One region of the Bradyrhizobium sp. F1.4.3 genome, then DNA from elsewhere that is predicted to be linked to it. Evidence: predicted binding sites of a transcription regulator. Region 1 holds the regulator's gene; each other region holds the start of a gene.

What was found. Region 1 encodes LexA, which represses DNA repair genes until DNA is damaged. Its sites were predicted from a motif close to TGTTCNNNNTGTGTTCNG; they were not measured.
Region 2: a site for LexA is predicted at 1,487-1,504, ahead of ABIB73_RS36630 (DNA recombination protein RmuC). Genes of this name have one in related genera too.
Region 3: a site for LexA is predicted at 5,709-5,726, ahead of ABIB73_RS15945 (DUF3072 domain-containing protein). Genes of this name have one in related genera too.

Annotation. Positions count from the first base shown of each region.
Region 1 is NZ_JBEPRN010000001.1:509,794-517,127, forward strand. It holds gene ABIB73_RS02570 (S41 family peptidase) at 1-475, opposite strand, end outside; gene ABIB73_RS02575 (alpha-hydroxy acid oxidase) at 770-1,897, shown strand; gene ABIB73_RS02580 (HAD family hydrolase) at 1,912-2,535, shown strand; gene ABIB73_RS02585 (hypothetical protein) at 2,693-2,899, shown strand; gene ABIB73_RS02590 (molybdopterin molybdotransferase MoeA) at 3,134-4,345, shown strand; gene lexA (transcriptional repressor LexA) at 4,522-5,223, shown strand; gene ABIB73_RS02600 (hypothetical protein) at 5,413-5,616, shown strand; gene ABIB73_RS02605 (hypothetical protein) at 5,809-6,243, shown strand; gene ABIB73_RS02610 (GAF domain-containing protein) at 6,438-7,334, shown strand, end outside.
Region 2 is NZ_JBEPRN010000031.1:8,521-15,854, reverse strand. It holds gene ABIB73_RS36635 (AmpG family muropeptide MFS transporter) at 1-73, opposite strand, end outside; gene ABIB73_RS36630 (DNA recombination protein RmuC) at 256-1,455, opposite strand; gene def (peptide deformylase) at 1,627-2,151, shown strand; gene fmt (methionyl-tRNA formyltransferase) at 2,282-3,217, shown strand; gene truA (tRNA pseudouridine(38-40) synthase TruA) at 3,351-4,088, shown strand; gene dapE (succinyl-diaminopimelate desuccinylase) at 4,158-5,324, opposite strand; gene ABIB73_RS36605 (DUF805 domain-containing protein) at 5,358-5,966, opposite strand; gene dapD (2,3,4,5-tetrahydropyridine-2,6-dicarboxylate N-succinyltransferase) at 6,199-7,044, opposite strand; gene ABIB73_RS36595 (pyrimidine 5'-nucleotidase) at 7,194-7,334, opposite strand, start outside.
Region 3 is NZ_JBEPRN010000004.1:363,923-371,256, reverse strand. It holds gene ABIB73_RS15975 (NAD(P)/FAD-dependent oxidoreductase) at 1-1,029, opposite strand, end outside; gene ABIB73_RS15970 (GntR family transcriptional regulator) at 1,071-1,760, opposite strand; gene ABIB73_RS15965 (transporter substrate-binding domain-containing protein) at 1,893-2,852, shown strand; gene ABIB73_RS15960 (Do family serine endopeptidase) at 2,911-4,458, shown strand; gene ABIB73_RS15955 (hypothetical protein) at 4,733-5,095, shown strand; gene ABIB73_RS15950 (DUF6496 domain-containing protein) at 5,108-5,395, opposite strand; gene ABIB73_RS15945 (DUF3072 domain-containing protein) at 5,480-5,674, opposite strand; gene ABIB73_RS15940 (hypothetical protein) at 5,788-6,009, shown strand; gene ABIB73_RS15935 (hypothetical protein) at 6,028-6,213, shown strand; gene ABIB73_RS15930 (hypothetical protein) at 6,550-6,789, opposite strand; gene ABIB73_RS15925 (hypothetical protein) at 6,884-7,141, opposite strand; gene ABIB73_RS15920 (hypothetical protein) at 7,252-7,334, shown strand, end outside.

The sequences.
Region 1 (7,334 bases):
TCATCTTGTTGACGGCCTGCTCCAGCGTCATACCCTGCACGGCGTCGCCGTCGATCTTGCTGATGAGATCGCCCGACATGATGCCAGCCTTGGACGCCGGGGTGTCGTCGATCGGCGAGACGACCTTGACCAGGCCGTCCTCCATGGTGACCTCGATGCCTAGGCCGCCGAACTCGCCGGAGGTGGTCTCCTGCATCTCGGTCCAGGCCTTGTCGTTCATGTAGCGCGAATGCGGGTCGAGCGAGGTCACCATGCCCGTGATCGCGCCTTCGATCAGCTTGGAATTGTCGGGCTTCTCGACATAGCTCGCCTTCACCCGCTCAAAGACTTCGCCGAACAGGTTGAGCTGGGAATAGGCATCGTCCGCGCTGGCTGCCGCCCGTGCCGCCCATACTCCGCCGTGCGGGCTGGCTACGAGAAGGGTCAGACACGCTCCAGTAAGCGCGCCCAGGGGGAACAGCAGGGTTTTCCGCATGGAATGGTTGGCCTTTTCGCTTGGGGCTTGAGAGGCGCCATGCAAATGGCGATCCAGCCCGGTTCTCACAATATCATTCTGGTTTCTTCAAGGCCGGCATGCCACGCCGGCGGGTACAGTACAGAAATCCCTTCGTCCGGGCCTAAACTTTTGGCAACCTCCGGAAACCGCCTGGCGCAAAGCGGGAATCGGTCGACCGGCCCACGCCTCGCAGCTATGCGATTTTAGGATGGTTTTGGAGGCCTGGACGGGATACCCGATGGCATAAGGCTTCAAATTCTCGGGAGGACAACAATGAACGAAGCGCTCCGGCCACAACGGAACGTCGAACTCGGCGCCAGCAACGAGCCGTTCCAGAACCTGCACGAATTCATCCGGAAGGCGCGCTCCAACCTCAACCAGAACGCCTGGGACTATATCGTCGGCGCCGCCGAAACCGAGACCACGATGCGCCGCAACCGCATGGCGCTGGACGAGATCGCGTTTCGTCCGCGCGTGCTGCGCGACGTCCGCAAGGTCGACGGCTCGGTCGAGCAGTTCGGCCGCAAGATGCGCCTGCCGGTGGTGCTGGCCCCGGTCGGCGCACTGGAAATCTTCGACCCGCACGGCGCCGCCAGCGTGTCGCGCGGCGCCGGCACCTTCGGAGCGGCGCACATGCTAAGCTCGGTATCTGAGCCCGGCCTGGAAAAGACCGCCGAGGCAGCCCCCGATGCGCTACGCCTGTTCCAGCTCTATGTCCGCGGCGACGATGCCTTCGTCGCCGATGTCGTCAGCCGCGCCGAGAAGAACAATTATGCCGGCTTCTGCCTGACGGTCGACACAGCCCATTACAGCCGTCGTGAGCGTGACATCGCCAAGCGCTACGTTCGCGAGAGCCGGCTGCGCGCCACCGGCGGCGATTTCCAGAAGGGCCTGGAGTGGCGGACCGTGAAGATGGTCAAGGACAAGTTCAAGATCCCCCTGATCCTCAAGGGCATTGCCACCGCCGAGGACGCCCAGATCGCGGTCGATCACGGCGTCGAGTGGATCTACGTCTCCAACCATGGCGGCCGCCAGCTCGATCATGGCCGCGGCGCCATGCATGTGCTGCCCGAGATCGTCGATGCCGTGAAGGGCCGCGCCAGGATCATGGTCGACGGCGGCTTCTGCCGCGGCACCGACATCGTCAAGGCGATCGCCGCTGGCGCCGACCTCGTCGGCATCGGCCGGCTGCAATGCTGGGCACTGGCGGCGGCCGGTGAAGCCGGCGTGACGCGGATGCTGGAACTCCTGGAGGACGAGGTGCTGCGCTGCCTCGGCCTGCTCGGGGCCACCTCGTTCGCCGAAGTGAACAAATCCTGCCTGCATGCAGCGACGGCCACCAACGCGCCGAGCGTGTTCAGCGCGTTCCCGCTGTTCGACACCGAGCCGTATCGGTACTGACCTGAAAGGATGCAATGACCTCGCTCTCTCCCGGCAGCGCCGACGCGCTTCTGTTCGATCTCGGGCGCGTGGTGCTCGATATCGATTTCTCCAAGGCGATCGCCTGCTGGGCGGGACATGCCGGCTGCAAGCCCGAGGCCATCGCCGCGCGCTATATGCGCGACGAGGCCTACCGGCTGCACGAGGTCGGCAAGATCAGCGACGAGGCCTATTTCGAATCGCTGCGCGCGTCACTCGGGATCGGCATTTCGGATGCGCAGTTCCTGGAAGGCTGGAACGCGATCTTCGCGGGTGAGATGCCTGATATCGCGGAGCTGTTGCCGCGGGCGGCGAAGCAGATGCCGCTCTACGCCTTCTCCAACACCAATCAGCCGCATGTGGACCATTTCTCGAAGGAATATGCCGACCTCCTCGGCCATTTCCGCGAGGTGTACCTGTCCTCCAGCATCGGCCTGCGCAAACCGGATGCGGAAGCCTTCGACCATGTCGTGGCTGCGATCGGCGTGCCGGCGCAGCGAATCGTGTTCTTCGATGACCTTGCCGAGAATGTCGAAGGCGCGCGGGCGTGCGGGCTGACCGCGGTGCATGTGACCTCGCCCCGCGATGTCGGCGACGCGCTGAAGGCACTGGGAATCTGACCGTTGGCGAGGCCCTCCAGTCGGCCGATTCCGGAACAATTTCACCCGGAAATGAGGAACCAGAACACTTTGTGCATTTTTGTACGGAGTTCCAGGAACGGAATGCTGCTTCCGGACTCTTGAGTCCGTCGGGACTTCTACGGACGGACGCATCATCGTGTTGGGCAAAACCTACCTCACCAAGCAAGCCTTTCTCCTTCTCCAATTCGCCAGAACCACCTCCGATTCGGACCTTTCGGCAAAGCTGATCAGCAAGGCCGCCGACCTGAAATCCCAGGCCGATCCGCTGCCCGACAGGGATCAGGGCCCCAAAGCTCCTGATGTGGCGCCGGACGTCAGTCCGGGCCAGCAGACGGGAAGTTGATCGATGCTGGCCATGGCGCGCGTCATTCTCATCCTCGCCTTGGCCACGCTCTTACCGATCCGTCTCGTCTTTCGGATCGTGCCGCGCCGGACCTGACGCCAGCCTCTCGCAATGCAGAGCCGGCGATGCAGGATGAGTAATCCCGCTCCGCAGCTGCTTTGCCTCTGCGCCCGCACTCGGTTAGAACTCTCGCCGCCCATTCGCCCGAACGGCGCCAAGCAGGAGTTTTCACCCGTGGCCTTGATGCCGGTTTCTGACGCGCTTGCCGCGGTGCTTGCCGGCGCTGAGCCGCTGTCCGAAGAAGCGGCCCCGCTGGACGATGCCTTCCATCGCGTGCTCGCGCGCGATGTCGCGGCGCGGCGCACGCAGCCGCCGCAGGCGATGTCGGCGATGGACGGATATGCCGTGCGCGCAGTCGACGCGGCAAAGATCGATTCCCAGCTGACGGTGATCGGTGAGGTCGCGGCGGGCCGGCCGTTTGCCGGAACGGTCGGCGCCGGCGAAGCAGTACGGATCTTCACCGGCGGCGTGGTTCCCGACGGCGCCGACGCCGTCGTGATCCAAGAGGACACGGTCGCAGACGGCAGGCGCATCACCATCAAGGAAGCTGCCATCCGCGGACGGCACATCCGCCCCGCCGGCATCGACTTTCGCGAGGGCGACATGCTCTTGCTCAAGGGCACCAGGCTCACGGAACGCGACCTCGCGCTCGCGGCCGGCATGAACCATCCGCAGCTTCCCGTCCGCCGCCGTCCGAAGGTCGCGGTCCTCGCCACCGGCGACGAACTGGTGATGCCCGGCACCACGCCCGGTCATGGCCAGATCGTCTATTCCAACGGCTACGCCCTGCACGCGCTCGCCCGCCGCGAGGGCGCCGACACCATCGATCTCGGCGTTGCCGCCGACACGCTGGAGGCCACCACGGCGGGCATCCGCCGCGCGCGCGAGACCGGCGCCGACATCCTGATCACGACCGGCGGCGCCTCGGTCGGCGACCACGACCTGGTCCAGCCGGCGCTCAATGCCGAAGGTATCTCGATGGCGTTCTGGAAGATCGCGATGCGGCCGGGCAAGCCGATGATGCACGGGCGGCTCGGCACGATGCGGGTGATCGGCCTGCCGGGCAATCCCGTGTCGTCCTACGTTTGCGGTTTCCTGTTCATGGTGCCGCTGATTCGTGCGCTGTCGGGCCGCGAAGTGATTCATCATCGCCGCGAGCGCGCCGTGCTCGGCCGCGATGTCGGCGCCAATGACCAGCGCGAGGATTATCTTCGCGCGCGTCTCGAGGTGCGCGACGACGGCACGCTCGTCGCCCTTCCGGTCAATCATCAGGATTCCTCGCTGCTCGCGAATCTCGCTGCGGCACAGGCACTTCTCGTGCGCGCGCCGTTTGCACCGAAGGCTGAAACAGGCTCGCCCTGCGAGGTGTTGCGGCTCCCCGCCTGAACGTCTGGACCACATGCGTTCCCTGAACTTTGCGGCGTTCACGGTAAATTAAGCAGTTGCGGAACACATATCGAACATATAGTGTCCGTTCATGATTTGTTTCGAGCATCTAGCGGCTCGCCGCTGAATTGAACGTCTCGGAACCGAACGACATCAACCGGGGGATTTTGATCGAGATGCTAACGCGCAAACAATACGAGCTTCTGCGGTTCATCAGCGAACGCTTGAAGGAAAGCGGCGTGCCGCCCTCTTTCGACGAGATGAAGGACGCGCTCGATCTGCGCTCGAAATCGGGCATCCATCGCCTGATCACCGCGCTCGAGGAGCGCGGCTTCATCCGGCGCCTGCCCAACCGCGCCCGCGCCATCGAGGTGATCAAGCTGCCCGAGCTCCAGGCCGCCGCCGGCAGCCGCCGCGGCTTCACCCCGAGCGTCATCGAAGGCAACCTCGGCAAGGTGCGCGCCAGCTCCAGCGGGCCCGCGGACGACGGCGAACGTCCCGTCGCGGTGCCGGTGATGGGCCGTATCGCGGCCGGTACGCCGATCGAGGCCTTGCAGACCCGCAGCCATACCATCAGCGTACCGCCTGACATGCTCGGCTCGGGCGAACACTACGCGCTCGAAGTGCGCGGTGATTCGATGGTCGAGGCCGGCATCCTCGACGGCGACATGGCGCTGATCCAGCGCAACGAGACCGCCGATACCGGCGACATCGTGGTGGCGCTGATCGACGACGAGGAAGCAACCTTGAAGCGCTTCCGCCGCCGTGGCGCCTCGATCGCGCTCGAGCCGGCGAACGCCGCCTATGAGGTGCGCATCCTGCCGCCCAACCGGGTGAAAATTCAGGGCAAGCTGATCGGGCTTTACCGGAAGTATTAAGCCTATTGCGCTCGGCCGCTTGGCTGGCGGCCGCGCGTTCACGATTGGAGCGGACGATTGTCCGCTCCGGCTGGATAGTCTTTCTGGTTTTGCACAGATTATCCGGCCCCCTCTCCGGCGCTACATCCTCGGCACGCCGCACGAAGCATCCATCGCTTCGCAGGCCTTTGAGAGACCGAGGAGACAACCATGCGCAAGATCATTCTGAGCACAGTCACGGTGGCGCTGATCGCAGCATCAGCGTCGCAAGCCTTCGCCGCACAGTCGCAGCACCATGCCCGCAAGGCACCGCAGGCGACGAGCGAGCAATTCCGCGATGCCCGCAATGCGGTTGAACGGCCGTCGCAGCCGGCCTGGCAATATTCGGGTTGGTCGGCGCCTGCTGGCCGCTGACGTCGAAGCTCCCCAAATGCACGAGTGCAGGCATTGTTCCTCGTGCATTTGAAAAAGATATTGTGATTGTGGCTCGCGGACCCAAGCCGCAGATTTGCCCACAACCAAGCAGAGGGTTGCAGGCTTCCACTCTGATAGAGGCCTGCGCCTCAGAAGAGGCGCGGGTGCTCTATCCTGAATGAGGAGCACCCGATGTGTGACTATAGCCTTCATGCCGTCGCGACGCGTCCCGCAGAAGTCGGCGAGACGATCGTCACGACGACCTTCCGCGGCACCTCGACGCGCGGCTTCGCCTCCGAAGCCGACATGTCCGTCGCGGTCTGCCTGCTGCCGGGAACGGAGCTCGCCTTCGCCGACAGCGTCCGCTACGACAATCGCTGGATCTGGACGCGCACCATCAACTCCCGCGTCGGCAAGTTCGGCAAGGTCGATCCGCACATTCCCGATCGCCATCATGACGCGATCGAATTCCCCGACGGCAAATACGTGCTGGTGACTCAGCTCGTCGAAGGCCAGCGCGCAACCGTGCTGCAATTGCCGGTAACCCAGCCGGTCGGCGAACGCGAGCACAAGCCGCAGATCACCGCCGACAGGCAGCCAACGATCACCCGCCTGCCGATCGGCTGACGCAGCCTTCCCCCGGCCATGGCTGGGGCGAGGATTGAAATGTCCATCGCCGGCCGAGGCCGGCGAGATGGAGTGGTTTGCGTCTCTTTATCTCCCGCCGCACGAAGTTTGCGCTGCCCTGCCTGAATTTTGAACGTCCGCTCCGCTGCCAAATGGCCGATGCTGTTCGCGGCTTGAGGCGGCGGACACGCTCGATGAAAACCTTCATTCGCGTCGTTGAACTCTGGGTGCCTGACCGGACGCGCGTGCGGCTGGAGTTTGGCGGCGGCCTCTACAGCGAAGGCCTGTCCGCATTCAAGGCCGCGAGCGAGAACCTCCGCTTCGGATATGACCAGGGGCTTCCCGGCAAGGCATGGGCCAGCGGCCACCCGGTGATCCTCACCAAATTCGCCAACTCCTATTTCATGCGGACCGATCAGGCTCTCAAGGCCGGCTTGACCTGCGGCGTGGCCGTGCCGGTGTTTGCCGGCGAATTTTTGCAAGCCGTCATGGTGCTGCTCTGCGGCGGCGACGAGGCGCATGTCGGCGCGATCGAGCTCTGGCACAACGATGCCGAGGTCTCGCACGAGATGGGGCTCGTCGACGGCTATTACGGCAGCGCCGACATCTTCGAGTTCAACTCCCGCCACACCAAATTTCCCCGCGGCTTCGGCCTGCCCGGACGCACCTGGAAAGCGGGCCTGCCGCTGATCATCAGGGATCTGCACGATGCAAAGAGTTTTCTGCGCTGGGAGGACGCCGCCAAGGTCGGGATCAATCTCGGCGTCGGCGTGCCCTACCGGACCGGCACCAACCAGACTTGGGTCCTGACATTCCTCTCCGCCCAAGCCACGCCGATTGCGCGCCGCGTCGAGACCTGGGTCCCGAACGAGGCCCGTTCGGCGCTGGTGTTTCGCGCCGGCGATTGCAGTGCGCAGACCGACCTCGCCGCGCTCTATGCGACCAAATCCATCGCCAGGGGCGAAGGCAGCATCGGCGGGGCCTGGGCCACCGGTATACCCGCGCTCAACGATGATCTTGCGCATGACGGATCAGCCGTGGAGGCTTGCGCGGCCGGACTGAGCCGGATGGTGGTCCTGCCAGTGATCGAC
Region 2 (7,334 bases), on a different contig from region 1:
TGTCTCGCCAGGATGTGGCGGGAGCGTCAGTGCTGGTTTGAACGGTTCCGGATGTCGCGTCAGGTGCGGTCATGGGGAGGTGTTAGCAGATTCTGGCGGCGGTGCCTCTTCTCCCTCTCCCCGTTCTTACGGGGAGAGGGTTGGGGTGAGGGGCCTCTCTCCACAGATGAGATGGCCGTGAGACCTGTACCCCCTCACCCGGATCGCAAGGGCGATCCGACCTCTCCCCGCAAGCGGGGCGAGGTGAAGAAAACATTACTCCCCCGCCTGGAGCTTCCTTGGAAACAGCTCGGCGGCACCGGTCGCCACCAGATGCGGGCCTTCCGGGGCGTCGGTCTTGCTGAAATCGAGCTCCTCGATCCGTCCCGCGCGTTTCTCGATCTTGTCGGCGGAGATCAGCACTTGCCGGACATCCTCGTTGGCGTCGGCAAAATGCTTCTGGAGTTTCAGCACGCGGTCGCGCAGGCGGCCGAGGTCGTCGCCGAGCTTGATCACCTCGGTGCGGATCTGGTCGGCGGCGTCGCGCATGCGCGCGTCCTTCATGATCTGCTGCATCACCTGGATCGCGAGCATCAAGAGCGAGGGCGACACCAGCACCACGCGGGCGCGATAGGCCTTCTGGATCACGTCGTCAAAACCGTCGTGGATCTCGGCATAGACCGATTCCGACGGCACGAACATCAGCGCCATCTCCTGGGTCTCGCCGGCGACGAGGTATTTCTCGGCGATGTCGCTGACATGCTTCATCACGTCGCCGCGCAAGCGTTGCGTGGCGATCCGCCGTTCCTCGTCGGTGCGGGCATCGTGCAGCGCGGTCATCGCCTCCAGCGGAAACTTTGCGTCGATGCAGAGCGGGCGCTGGTCGGGCAGGAACACCACGCAGTCCGGCCGCTTTCCAGTCGAGAGCGTGAACTGGAATTCGTAGGCGCCCTTCGGCAAGCCGTCCTGGACGATCGCCTCCATCCGCGCCTGGCCGAAGGCGCCGCGCGACTGCTTGTTGGCGAGCACATCGCGCAACGTCGTCACCTGCGTGGTGAGGTCGGTGAGGTTCTTGTGGGCACTGTCGATAATGCCGAGCCGCTCGTGCAGGGCGCGCAGGCTCTCCATGGTGTTGCGGGTCGAATGCTCCATGGACTGGCCAACGCGATGGGTCACCGAATCCAGCCGCTCGTTGACCGCGCGGGCCATCTCGGCCTGGCGGCCTGCCAGCGCCTGGGTCATGGCGTCGGCCCGGCCGGAGGCCTCGCTCTGGGCGTGCAGCACCTGGCTCAGGCGCTCCTCGAGCTCGTCGGCGCGAATGGCATTAGCCATCGCGAGTTCCGCGCCGCGCCGCCCTGAGCGCGCGATCACCACGGCAATCACGACCAGCAGGATGAGGACGAGGCCGCCGAAGCCGATCAGCGCGTCGATGGTGCGCACCGGCCAGTCGCCAGCCGTGAAAATGATCTCATTCATGCCTGTGCTTCTAGCCGATTCGCCGGCTCGCACGAACGAATAGCGAACATTTATGGTGAATGCCCCGTTAATTTTTATGGTTAACGAAACCTCAAGTTTTATGGTTAGCGAACCGTTAACGGAGTTCCCGGCCGCATTGACCACATCCGGCGCGCGGCTTAAATCGCGGCCATGGCCCTCAGAGAAATCATCATCCTGCCCGACAAGCAGCTGCGTCTGGTCTCCAAGCCGATCGAGAAGGTCACGCCGGAGATCCGCAAGCTTGCCGACGACATGTTCGAGACCATGTACGACGCGCCCGGCATCGGGCTCGCGGCGATCCAGATCGCGCAGCCGCTGCGGCTCATCACCATGGACCTCGCCAAGCGTGACGAGAACGGCGAGACTACGCCGGAGCCGCGCGTCTTCATCAATCCGGAGGTCATCGCCTCGTCCGAGGAGCTGTCGGTCTACGAGGAAGGCTGCCTGTCGATCCCCGAGTATTACGAGGAGGTCGAGCGGCCCGCGAAGGTGCGGGTGCGCTTCACCGATCTCGACGGCAAGGTGCACGAGGAAGACGCCGATGGCCTGTTCGCCACCTGCATCCAGCACGAGATCGACCACCTCAACGGCGTGCTGTTCGTCGACTATCTGTCAAAGCTCAAGCGCGACCGCGTGCTGAAGAAATTCGAGAAAGCCGCCAAGCGCGGGGAGTGAGTTCTGTCTCGTCGTCATGGCCGGGCTTGACCCGGCCATCCACGCTTTGCTTGCTTTGTCGCCAAGACCGTGGATGCTCGGGACAAGCCCGGGCATGACGGAGAAACAAACCCTTACCGAGCGCCGCCCCATGCCCCTCCGCCTGATCTTCATGGGCACGCCCGATTTCTCCGTGCCGACGCTTTTGGAACTCGTCGCTCACGGCCACGAGATCGTGGCCGTCTACACCCGCGCGCCGAAGCCGGGCGGGCGGCGCGGCTTGCAATTGCAGCCGACCGCGGTGGAAGAGGCCGCGCGAAAACTTGGCGTTCCCGTGCTGACGCCGAAGACGCTGAAGACACAGGATGCGCTCGACGCGTTTCGCGCGTTTGATGCTGACGCCGCCGTCGTGGTCGCCTATGGCATGATCCTGCCGCAGGCCATTCTCGATGCGCCAAAGCTCGGCTGCTACAATCTGCACGCCTCGTTGCTGCCGCGCTGGCGCGGTGCGGCTCCCATCAACCGCGCGATCATGGCCGGCGATGCCGAGAGCGGCGTGATGGTGATGAAGATGGATGTCGGTCTCGATACGGGCGACGTCGCCATGGCCGAGCGTCTCGCCATTACCGACACCATGACAGCAAACGATCTGCACGATCGCCTGTCCCGGCTCGGTGCCGATTTGATGGTGCGGGCCATGGCCGCGCTCGCACGCGGCGGGCTCCAGCTCAGGAAGCAGAGCGAGGACGGCGTCACCTATGCCTTCAAGATCGACAAGGCCGAGGCGCGGATCGACTGGACCAGGCCCGCGCGCGAGGTGCTGCGCCACATCCATGGCCTGTCGCCGTTTCCCGGCGCCTGGGCCGAGCCTACCGGCGTCAGCGAGAACGCGCGCCTCAAAATCCTGCGCTGCGAGCTCGCGAAAGGCTCGGGCGCGCCGGGCGAGGTGCTCGACGACCAGCTCACCATCGCCTGCGGCGAGGGCGCGATCCGCATTCTCGAGCTTCAGCGCGAAGGCAAGGCGCGGATGCAGGCCACGGACTTCTTGCGCGGCGTGCCGCTGAAGGCAGGCGCCAAATTCACCTGACACTGTCATACCCGGCGAAGGCGGGGTATCCAGTACGCTGAGATTTCTGAGATTGAACCGAACCGTCACGGCGTACTGGATCGTCCGCCCCAGTGCGCAATTGCGCACAAGGCGGACGATGACATCGGACAAAATGCCCCGCTACAAGCTCACCATCGAATATGACGGCGCGCCGTTCTTCGGCTGGCAGGTGCAGGAGACGCTGCCCTCGGTGCAGGGCACATTGGAAGCTGCCGTGAAGGCGATGACCGGCGCGGATTTGCGCGTCCATGGCGCCGGCCGCACCGATGCCGGCGTGCATGCGCGCGGCCAGGTTGCGCATGTCGACATCGAGAAGCAGTTTCCGCCGGGCCGTTTTCGCGACGGGTTGAATGCGCATTTGCGCCCCGCTCCGATCGCGGTGTTAGAGGCCGAGATCGTGCCTGAGACTTTTGAGGCGCGCTTCTCGGCCGTGAAGCGCCACTACCGCTACCGCATCGTCAACACCCGCGCCAATCTCGCGCTCGACATCGGCCACGCCTGGCGCGTGCCGCGCCGGCTCGACAGCGATGCGATGCACGCGGCGGCACAACGCCTGCTCGGCAAGCACGATTTCACCACCTTCCGCGACACCGAGTGCCAGGCCAAGTCGCCGGAGAAGACGCTCGACCAGCTCGACGTGCTGCGCGACGGTCGCGAGGTGACGATCCTCACCTCGGCGCGCTCCTTCCTGCACAGCCAGGTCCGCTCGATGGTCGGCTCGCTGGTCTGGGTCGGCGAAGGCCGCTGGACCGCCGACGATCTCTCCGCCGCACTGCAAGCCCGCAACCGCGCCGCCTGCGGCATCGTCGCGCCGCCGGACGGGCTGTATCTGGTGAAGGTGGATTATTAGTTAGACGGGCAACCTCTCTCCCCGGGCCTTGTCCCGGTCATGACGGCAGAGTGGTGGGTGACACTTTACCTACCCAAAATACCTTGCCAGTATCCCCCGATACACCTTCGTCAGCTTGTCCAGGTCCTTAACCGGTACACGCTCGTCGACCTGGTGCATGGTCTGGCCGACCAGGCCGAATTCGATCACCGGGCAATAGCTCGAGATGAAGCGCGCATCCGACGTGCCGCCTGAGGTCGACAGCTCCGGCTTGCGGCCCGTCACGTCCTCGATTGCGGAAACCGCGAGATCGGTGAACGGGCCGGGCTTGGTGACGAACACGTTCGAGTTCGACGGCTCCCAGACGATGCGGGCGCGGATGCGGTTGCCGCAGGCCTCTGTCAGCCGCGTCTCGACCAGCTCGCGCAGGCTCGCCTGGGTGTGGTTGTCGTTGTAGCGGATGTTGAATTTGGCGCGGGCCTGGCCGGGGATGACGTTGTTGGCGGTGTTGCCGACGTCGACCGAGGTGAATTCGAGATTGGAGGCCTGGAACTGCGCGCTGCCATGATCGAGCGGCTCGTCGCTGATTGCCACGATCAAGCGCGAAATGTCCGGCACCGGATTGGCGGCGCGGTGCGGATAGGCGACGTGGCCCTGCTCGCCGTCGACATAGAGCGTGCCGGATTGCGAACCGCGGCGGCCGACCTTGATGGTGTCGCCGAGCGTTTCGACATTGGAAGGTTCGCCCAGCACGCAATGGTCGAATTTTTCGCCGCGCTCGGCGGCCCATTTCAGCAGCTTGATCGTGCCATTGATCGAGACGTCTTCCTCGTCGCCGGTGATCAGGAACGAGATCGAGCCTTTACCGTCAGCACGCGCCTTGCCGCCGTTTGCGGCGAGATGTTCGAGCACCGCGGCGACAGAGCAGGCGATGCCGCCCTTCATGTCGACCGCACCGCGGCCGTGCAGAAAGCCGTCCCGGACCTCGCCCGAGAACGCGCCGACACTCCAGGCGCTCTCGTCGCCGGGCGGCACCACGTCGGTGTGGCCGGCAAAGGTGATGTGCGGGCCGTCAGTGCCGATCCGCGCATAGAGATTGTCGACGTCGGCGATGCCGGGGTCGCTGAAGGTTACGCGGTGGCAAATGAAGCCGGCAGCGTTCAGGGCTTTTTCGAGCACCCCGAGTGCTCCGGCATCGGCCGGGGTGATGGAGGGGCAGCGGATCAGGTCGCGGGCAATGGAGAGGGCATCGATCATGACCTCCGCTTAACATGCATGCCGCCGGGCGGGCTAGCACTGGGCGATACAAATTCGAGCTCGCTCTGCTGGTCCCAGCTTTTCGCAGGGGGGCGACGCGGAGCCGTCTTCGACGTCGGCCAGCGGGTCGGGACCGAAGCGGTTGCTGCCGGAGGTGCCGCGCAGGCCGAACATTTCAATGGTGCCCCACAGCCACGGAGCCTGGATTGCCACGGCGAACGGAAGAACCCAGTTGGCGTCGGGCAGCAGGTCCGAGAACTGGTCGAACAGGCCGGGCACGACGAAGAACGGAATCATCCACCAGCCGCTCCTGTCGAGATCGTGCAGCCGTTTGATCGCGGTCGCGAGGTAAATCCACAGGAATAGCGGCGTGCCGAACAGCTTGAGGATCAGGGTCGAGCGGTCGGCGGATGCCAGCAGACGGTAGGACCTGGGATCGACGGCATTGAAGAGCTCGTCGAGATTGAAGTCGAACGAGAAGATGAGCGTGGTGGTGATGGATCTGTGGCCGTTGAAGACGTTGATGGCCTCACCGATGATCCCGAGCAGGCCGGCCAGCAGCATGACGATCAGCAGCGCCTGCCACAGCAATGCGCGGTTGATGCGGCCGTCGAAGCGGAAGAGGTACCAGGTCCAGTCCATGCCAAAGGCTCCGGGCGGTCGGGGCCGCCCGGTTGTTGGTCGCGATGGAGGGAGGGTGGGTTCGATGCAGCGCTAAACCCGTCATCCTGAGGTGCGAGCCATGGGGCGCTACGCGCGCCATGGGGAGCCTCGAAGGATGAGCGGCCGAGATGTAGCCGGAAGCCGGGCCGTCGCCCTTCGAGGGCCGCTGAAGAAGCGGCCACCTCAGGGTGACGGTGAGGGAGTTAGTACATCAATCCCGCAGCAGCTCGTTGATGCTGGTCTTCGATCGCGTGCGCTCGTCGACGCGCTTCATGATGATGGCGCAGGCGGGATTCGGGCCTGGCTGGCCGTTTTTCATGGGCTTGCCGGGCAGCGTGCCGGGGACCACCACCGCATATTCCGGCACTTCGCCGATGAAGATCTCGCCGGTCTCGCGGTCGACGATCTTGGTCGAGGCGCCCAAAAACACGCCCATCGCCAGCACCGCGCCCTTGCGCACGATGACGCCCTCGGCGACCTCGCAGCGCGCGCCGATGAAGCAATCGTCCTCGACGATCACGGGCTCGGCCTGGAGCGGCTCGAGCACGCCGCCGATGCCGACGCCGCCGGAGATGTGCACGCGCTTGCCGATCTGCGCGCAGGAGCCGACCGTCGACCAGGTGTCGATCATGGTGCTCTCATCGACATAGGCGCCGAGATTGACGAAGGACGGCATCAGCACGACGTTGCGGGCGATGAAGGCCGAGCGGCGCACGATCGCGCCGGGCACTGCGCGAAAGCCGGCGTCGCGAAAGCGGTTCTCGCCCCAGCCGTCGAACTTCGAGGGCACCTTGTCCCACCAGCTCGCCTTGCCCGGACCGCCGGGAATGGCGCCCATGTCGTTGAGGCGGAAGGAGAGCAGCACGGCCTTCTTCAGCCACTGATTGACCTTCCACTTGCCGTCGGCGCCACGCTCGGCGACGCGCGCCTCGCCCTTGTCCAGAATCTCCAGCGCGTGATCGACAGCCTCGCGCGCCTCGCCCTTGGTCGAGGTCGAGATGCCGTCGCGCGCGTCGAAAGCGCTATTGATGGTGGATTCGAGGGCTTGGAGGGACATCGGGATTTCCTCAGAGGCAGACGGGAATTTGTGATGAATTGGAGCGCTTTTTCGGGATTTGGCGGGGGAGAGTCAAGGCATACTCACCCGTCGTCCATACTCCACTGTCGTCCCGGGTCTACGCATACGCTTGCCCGGGGCGGCGGCGGCTATTTGGGCGACAGCTTGCCCAAAAACCCCGCCAGATCATCCGTGACGTGGTCAACATGGGTGGCATCACGCCCCTCCAGTTCCCAGTCCTCGCGCACCACCTCCTTGGTGCCATCCGGCACCACCAGCACCGTGGTCAT
Region 3 (7,334 bases), on a different contig from region 1:
ATACGGATTGAGTTCGGGTTCGCGAACGGGTTCGTTCGGCGTCGCATTGAAGGCCCAGCCCAGCTTGATCCATTGACCGTGATCGCCACCGTCGGGGCGGCAATGAATGCTGCCCGGCATCGGTTCCAGCAGGCGGGCCAGTTCGGGGTCCGCGGCGAGCGCCTCGCGTTCGTCGGCCGACCAGCCGAGCGTCTGGCCGTCGAGATCGATCGCAAACGGCATCTTGCGATCCACCGCGCGATTGCGGTCGAGGAAGGCGATCTTCTGCTGAAGCACGTTCAGGATCGGCAGCTTCTCGCCATGCATCGCCGAGACGTGCGACGCGAACGGGCCGGCCGCATTGACGATGATATCGGCCTTGATGGTCTGGCGCTCGCCATCGGCGATGACGTCGACCACGAAGCGATCGGCCTTGGCGATACCGACCACGCGCGCCTGCTGAAACTGCGCGCCCAGCGGCCGCATCGTCTCCAGCATGTACTGGCCGAGCTGTTGGCCGCTGATGTCGCCGGCCCTGCGGATGTGCAGTCCCGTGGCGACCTGCTTGTCGAAGGCCGGATAATATTGCTGGATAAGGTGGCGGCCGAGCAGCACGTCGACGCCGTTGGGGGCGGTTTGCCAGTCCTCCGACAGCGGCGGGGCGTAGTTCTTGCTCACACCTTCGTGCAGGCGGATCAGTTTCGAGGCCGAAGCACCGTAACCCGCGTATAACTGCCGGAGCAGCTCTTCCGGCTTCTCTTCCCGCGTCACGAGAAGATAGCCGCGCCGCGTCATGTTGAAGCGGTTGCCGGTGCGGCGCGCGATGTCCTCCATCAGGTCGGTGCTGTGGTCGGTGAACGCCGCCATGGTCGGATGCGGCCACCAGTTGCGATAGTTTTCGCCTGACTGCGCCGAAGTCAACGCCATCGGCTGACCTTCATCCACGATCAAGAGGCGCGTGCGCTTATGTTCGACGGCAAGATAGTAGGCCGTCGCGAGACCCGCGATGCCCGCGCCAATAACGAGAATCTCAACGTCGTTCGCTTTCAAGCGTACTCTCCTTCAACTCGATGGGACGATCGATCGCCGGATCAGTCGGCTTCGTTCCGCGATGCATGGCGTTGCGCCGATCGCAGCGTCTTTTGTGTCTGCACGATGTGTTCGCGCAGCAGGCGCAGGGCTTTCTCGACCTCGCCGTCGCGGCAGAATTCCAGCAACTGGTAGTGCTCGCGCTGCGGACGATCCTTGCCGGTGGCCCGCGAAACCAGCGCACGCGTGAAGCGGCCGACATGGCCGTAATTCGCTTCGATCATTGCAAGCAGGCGCGGACGATTGCAGGGGGCGTAGAGCGCTTTGTGGAAGCGCCAGTTGAACGCGCCCCATTTTTCCGGATCGGGTTCCTCGTCGTAGGAGCGGAGGATCTCCCTGGCATCGTCGAGATCGATATCGCCCATTGCGGGAATCGCGAGGCGCAGCGCGTGACATTCGAGCGCGATGCGAATTTCGAGCAGCTCCACGACCTCGTCGATGGAGAGATCCGAGACGACTGCTCCGCGATTGGGCAGGAACGTCACAAAACCCTCAGCTTCCAATTGCCGCAGCGCCTCTCTCACCGGAATGCGGCTGGTGCCGAACCGCTCGGCCAGTTCATCCTGGCGAAGCTGATGTCCGGGGGCCATCTCGCCCGCGCTGATCGCGCGCCGCAGCGCGTCGCGCACTGCATCAGGAGCGGACCCGTGCGCGCTGGCGCCTCGGTAACGTGGAGGTTCTGCTGGTCTCATCCGGCGCTCTTCGCAACCTGTCCTTTGGGTCCCGCAGCGGGAGCCATGTCAGATTGTATAAAATCAGTTGGCCAATTATGCAATGATGTGTATAAAATATAGGAATTTTGTATCCAAAGTAGGAGTAAGGTCATGAAACAACTGTTTTATTCGCTCATTATCGTGACCGCGGCGGCAGTCCCTGCTTACGCCCAGTCGCCTGTTGGGACGCTGGCCAAGATCAAGGAAGCCGGTGAGATCCGGCTCGGGCATCGCGATGTCTCGGTCCCGTTCTCCTATCTCGACGACAATCAGAAGCCGGTCGGCTTCGCGATGGACCTCTGCGCGCGGATCGTCGATGCGGTAAAGGACGAACTGAAGCTTCCGGCACTTCAAACAAAGCTTCAGCCGATCCAGCTCAGCACCCAGATTCCGCTGATCCAGAACGGCACCATCGACATCGTCTGCGGGCCGGCGACCAACACGCTGGAGCGCCAGAAGGTGGTGGCCTTCAGCGACACCATCTTCGTCTCGAGCATTCGCGCCGTGATCAGGAAGGATGCGGCGATCAAGACGTTCGAGGATTTGAACGACAAGCCGGTATCACTGACCACCGGATCAACGTCGATCGCGCTCCTGCTCGCGCGCGGCCAGGAGAAAAAATTCGGGGTCAAGCAGGTGCTGTCTCCGGATCATGCGGCCTCGTTTCTGGCGCTGACGACTGGCCGCAGCGAGGCCTTCGTCATGGACGACATCCTGCTCGCCGGTCTCATCGCCAACAGCCAGACGCCGGACAATTGGCGGATCATCGACGACAGCCTCCGTACCGAGCCTTATGGGCTGATCATCCGCAAGGACGATCCAGAATTCAAGGCGTTGGTCGACAAGACCCTGGTCGCGACGATGAGGAACGGTCAGTTCGCGGAGCTCTACGCAAAATGGTTCACAAAACCCATTCCGCCGAAGAATGTGAATCTGAACTTCCCGATGCCGGCGCCCGCTGAAGGGCGCGGTTGCCAATCCGAACGACAAGGGTGTGTGATCGCGCAAAGCCTGCGGCCGCCAGTCACGCCTTCTTTGCCAAGATTTAATCGCGTGGACGGGACGCCGTAAGGTGCCAGCGCCCATGGTGCGTGCAAGGCGACAGCTTCACCAACATGGACATTTCGACATGAACGATCGCGTCAATTCCGACACCACAACGTCCCGTAAGATTCTGAGGCCGCGCCGGCTGGCGCTGCTCGGCAGCGTGGCTGCGCTTGGCGTGGCCGTGCTGGCTGCTTCTTCTGGTTCTTCGCCGTTCAACGTGAGCTCCCTCATTGCGCCGGCGCAGGCTGCTGAGGTCGCCGCGACGCCGCCGGGCTTCGGCGATCTCGTCGCCAAGGTCAAACCCGCCGTCATCTCGGTGCGGGTGAAGATCGACCAGGACAATGACAAGAGCGCGATGCTGCAACAGAACCGGATGGACTCCGACGAGGCGACGCCGTTCGACCAGTTCTCGCGGCAATTCGGCTTCCCGGGCGGTATGAACGGCATGCCGCGCCAGCGTCACCAGGTGATCACGGGCGAGGGCTCGGGCTTCTTCATCTCTGCTGACGGCTATGCCGTCACCAACAACCACGTCGTCGACCATGCGCAATCGGTGCAGGTGACGACGGACGACGGCACGATCTACACCGCGAAGGTGGTCGGCACCGATCCAAAAACCGATCTCGCGCTGATCAAGGTCGAAGGCAAGAAAGACTTTCCGTTCGTCCAATTCTCCGACCAGAAAGCGCGGATCGGCGACTGGGTGGTCGCGGTCGGAAATCCCTTCGGTCTCGGCGGCACCGTCACCGCCGGCATCGTCTCGGCCAGCGGCCGCGACATCGGCAACGGTCCCTATGACGACTTCATCCAGATCGACGCGCCCATCAACAAGGGCAATTCCGGCGGTCCGGCCTTCGACATGAACGGCAACGTGATCGGCGTGAACACTGCGATCTTCTCGCCCTCCGGTGGTTCGGTCGGCATCGGCTTCGACATTCCGGCCTCGACCGCAAAGCTCGTCGTCGCGCAGTTGAAGGACAAGGGCGCGGTGACCCGCGGCTGGCTCGGCGTGCAGGTGCAGCCCGTGACCGCCGACATCGCCGACAGCCTCGGCCTGAAGGAGGCACGCGGCGCGATCGTCGACAATCCGCAGGACGGCAGCCCGGCGGCGAAGGCCGGCATCGAGGCGGGCGACGTCATCACCGCCGTCAACGGCACCGCGATCAAGGACTCCCGCGATCTTGCCCGCACCATCGCCACCTTGGCGCCGGGCAGCTCGGTGAAGCTTGACGTCTTCCACAAGGGTGAGAGCAAGATCGTGACGCTCGCGCTCGGCGAGCTGCCGAACGAGCGGCAGGCCCAAGGAAACGGTCAAGGCAAGACCGACGACGGCAAGGTGCAGCCGGGTGCCGGCACACCGCGCCTCGGTCTCAGCCTGGCCCCGGCCGGCGACGTGCAGGGCGCGGGCCAGAAGGGCCTCGTGGTCACCGAGGTCGATCCGCAAGGCCCGGCGGCGCAGCGCGGCATCCAGACCGGCGACGTCATCCTCAATGTCGGCGGCAAGCCCGTCGCCAATGTCGGCGACGTTCGCTCCGAGCTGGCGCAGGCCAAATCGTCTGGCAAGAACAGTGTGTTGTTGCAGGTGAAGAGCGCGGAGGCGACCCGCTTCGTCGCGGTGCCGCTGGCGTAAGTCGAGCTTGTCCAGGCAAATTCAAAAGGCGGCCTGCGGGCCGCCTTTTTCGTGCTCGTCTGCGAGATACCCACAGGCTGTCGATAACATTCTCGTTAACGGCAGCAAGGATGACGGGTTCGTCCGAAAAAGCCGCGTTCGCTCGTCAGACTTGAAAGTCGCATGTTGTGCTTCGGCGGCAATGACGGCGCCAAAGCGAATTGCAAGCGTGGAACTTCGGACGTCCGGCCGCTTTGTGGAACCGGCCGGTGGTCCGCATTTGATCGGTGCCAATATGGATCGATTGAAGCTCTCGCTGAGATGTGCGCTGCTTGTGGCGCCGCTCGTGCTGTCGGCCGGCAGCGCCTCGGGCCGCGATGACGGCCGCTTCGCCGACTCGCCGCTCAAGCCCTGGTTCGACAGCCTGCGCAGTCATCTCGGTCCGTGCTGCTCGGATGCCGACGGCGTTGCGGTGGCCGATCCCGACTGGGAATCGTACAAGGGGCACTATCGGGTGCGCCTCGACGGGCAGTGGGTCGAAGTACCCGATGAAGCCGTCATCACCGAGCCGAACCGCGCCGGCCGTACCATGGTCTGGCCGGTGAAGACCGCCTTCGGCATTTCGATCCGCTGTTTCATGCCGGGCAGCATGATCTGAGGCCAGAGAGCCTCACCGCTTGGCGGATTTGCGCTTCGACGTTTTCCTAGTCGTTTTCCTTGCCGTCTTCTTTGCCGTCTTCTTGGCCGTCCTTCGCTTCGACGCCTTCTTCGGGACCTTCTTGCCCTTCTCGCGCGCCTCTGAAAGGCCGATCGCGATCGCCTGCTTGCGGCTCTTTACGCGTCCGCCACGACCGCCGGGTCCGCTCTTCGCAGTCCCCTTCTTGTAGCGTCGCATCTCGCGCTCGACATCGCTGCCGGCGCTGCGCGCGTAGCGGCGTTTCTTTGCCTTGCGTGCCATTAAGTTTCTCCCTTCGGCCGAGAGAACTGCTCGAAACAGGCATGGTTCCGAAACGCGCCACAAGGCGCGAATGCAGCAAGCAATCTAGAAGGAATTCGCCAGCTCGATTTCCGCCTCAAGCACCTGGATGCGTCGCGCGGCTTCAACGGAGGACAGGTCCCGATCGTATTGCGCGGGCTGGTAGGCCTCTTCGCTCAGCCGCTTGAGCCTCAATCCCTGGGCCCGGCTCATCTGCTCCATGAGAAAAATCTTGGCGTCGTATTTACCCTGAACCTGCATGTCCGCTCTCCGTTCTGAAATCCACTTGACTATATGTTCTTATTTTGTTCTAACAAGCCATGGACAACAGAATTAATGAAATTCGACGTAAAATCAGTGCCTTGAGGCTGGAAATGGCCGATGTCGAGGCATCTGTGCGCGACCTCGTCAATCGCGATCGCGCCTGCACCGAACAAGCCTTGGCGCAGATGGATCTGCGCCGGAAAATCAACCTGCTAATCGGCGAATGGAAGGCGGCGGGTGGCGGCGATGTCTTGCCCGACATCCGTGGCCGGATGCGGCTTCGCTCCGTGAAGAAGGTTGATAAGCCGGCAGGCGCAATCGCACGCCGCTAGGATATTTGGAGGCGTGCCGTGGACGAGGACCCGGACGCCTACCGGATTCTGAAATTGCGTGCCGAGATCCTCGAACTGGGCTCCGCGATCCGGCAATTGCAGCACGAGGGCCTCGATGACGCTGCGGCCCAGCTCTTGATCACGCGCAAGCGGGTACAGCTCGATCGCCTCGTGAAGACAAATTCCGCAGGCAGCCCGCCTTAACATCACTGAGATCCGACGCAGCTAAGGCGGTCGCGCAACGCGACATGCCGGAGCGCGTCACAATGCCGGATGCCGAAATAGCCACCCTGCTGTGGGCGGTGCTTGATGACGTCTGCGCCGACATTCCTCCATCCGAGACAGCGACGCGCGAGCGCGTTACTGCGAGGCTGAGTGAAGTCGTCCGATCGAGGCACTGCTCGGTCGAGGATTTCAAGCGGGCGGGCCGGGATGCCCTGACCCGTGCACCGACCATGTGGCCTTGAGAAAACCTCGTTCGCGGCGCACCAAAGCAAAAAGGCCCCGCGATCGCGGGGCCTTTCCTGAACTTTGGCGAGCCTACTTGGTGTTGCTCGTGCCCTTGTTGTTCGACATGGTGCCGCCCTGGTCGGAGCCGGGGCCAGAGCCGCCCTGGCCGGACGCATCACTGCCCTTGGACTTGGTGTTGGCACCCGTCGTCTGCGACGACGAGGTCGAGGATTCATGCTTCGTCTTGTGCGATTTGGCCTGCGCGGCGAACGGCGCGGCGGCGAGGCCGGTTGCCAACATTACGGCGAGGGCGAGCTTGGTCGTCTTCATGCGCGGGAACTCCTGAGTTGAATTGACGCAGGCAGCCAACCGCCGTTCAAGCCAGGAGTTCCGAACAAAGTGTCGCATGATCTTCAAGAGGGCTTCAAGATTCCTTGTCCTCGTCGAGGATGAACACGACACCCGTCAGCGCTGCCCCGATTGCAAATGTCGTCACCAGCGTGACGACAAAGACGAAGACGGCCCCGCTTCCGCCATGGTTCAGCAATTCGGCGACCGCAGGATTGGCCAGAATGAGAGCGAATGTGAAAGCAAGGCCGAGGGCCGCGCCCATCATCGCATGCGTCATCAGCTTGATGACGCCGGTAGGAGAGATCAGGCCCGGCGACTTTTTCGCGCGCATGGAACCGCCCCTCGATTTTGCATGCAACGCAGCCGGGGACCGCGGGTTCCAATCGCATGAACAATTTGTCATAGTGGGCTTCATCCGACGTTCATGCCCATCTTGCGACGATGAAAGGCATCAACACGGGAACCTTAGATATGGGTAAGGTAGTCTTTCTCTATCGCTCGCTGGCCTATCGCAATGCGGCCGC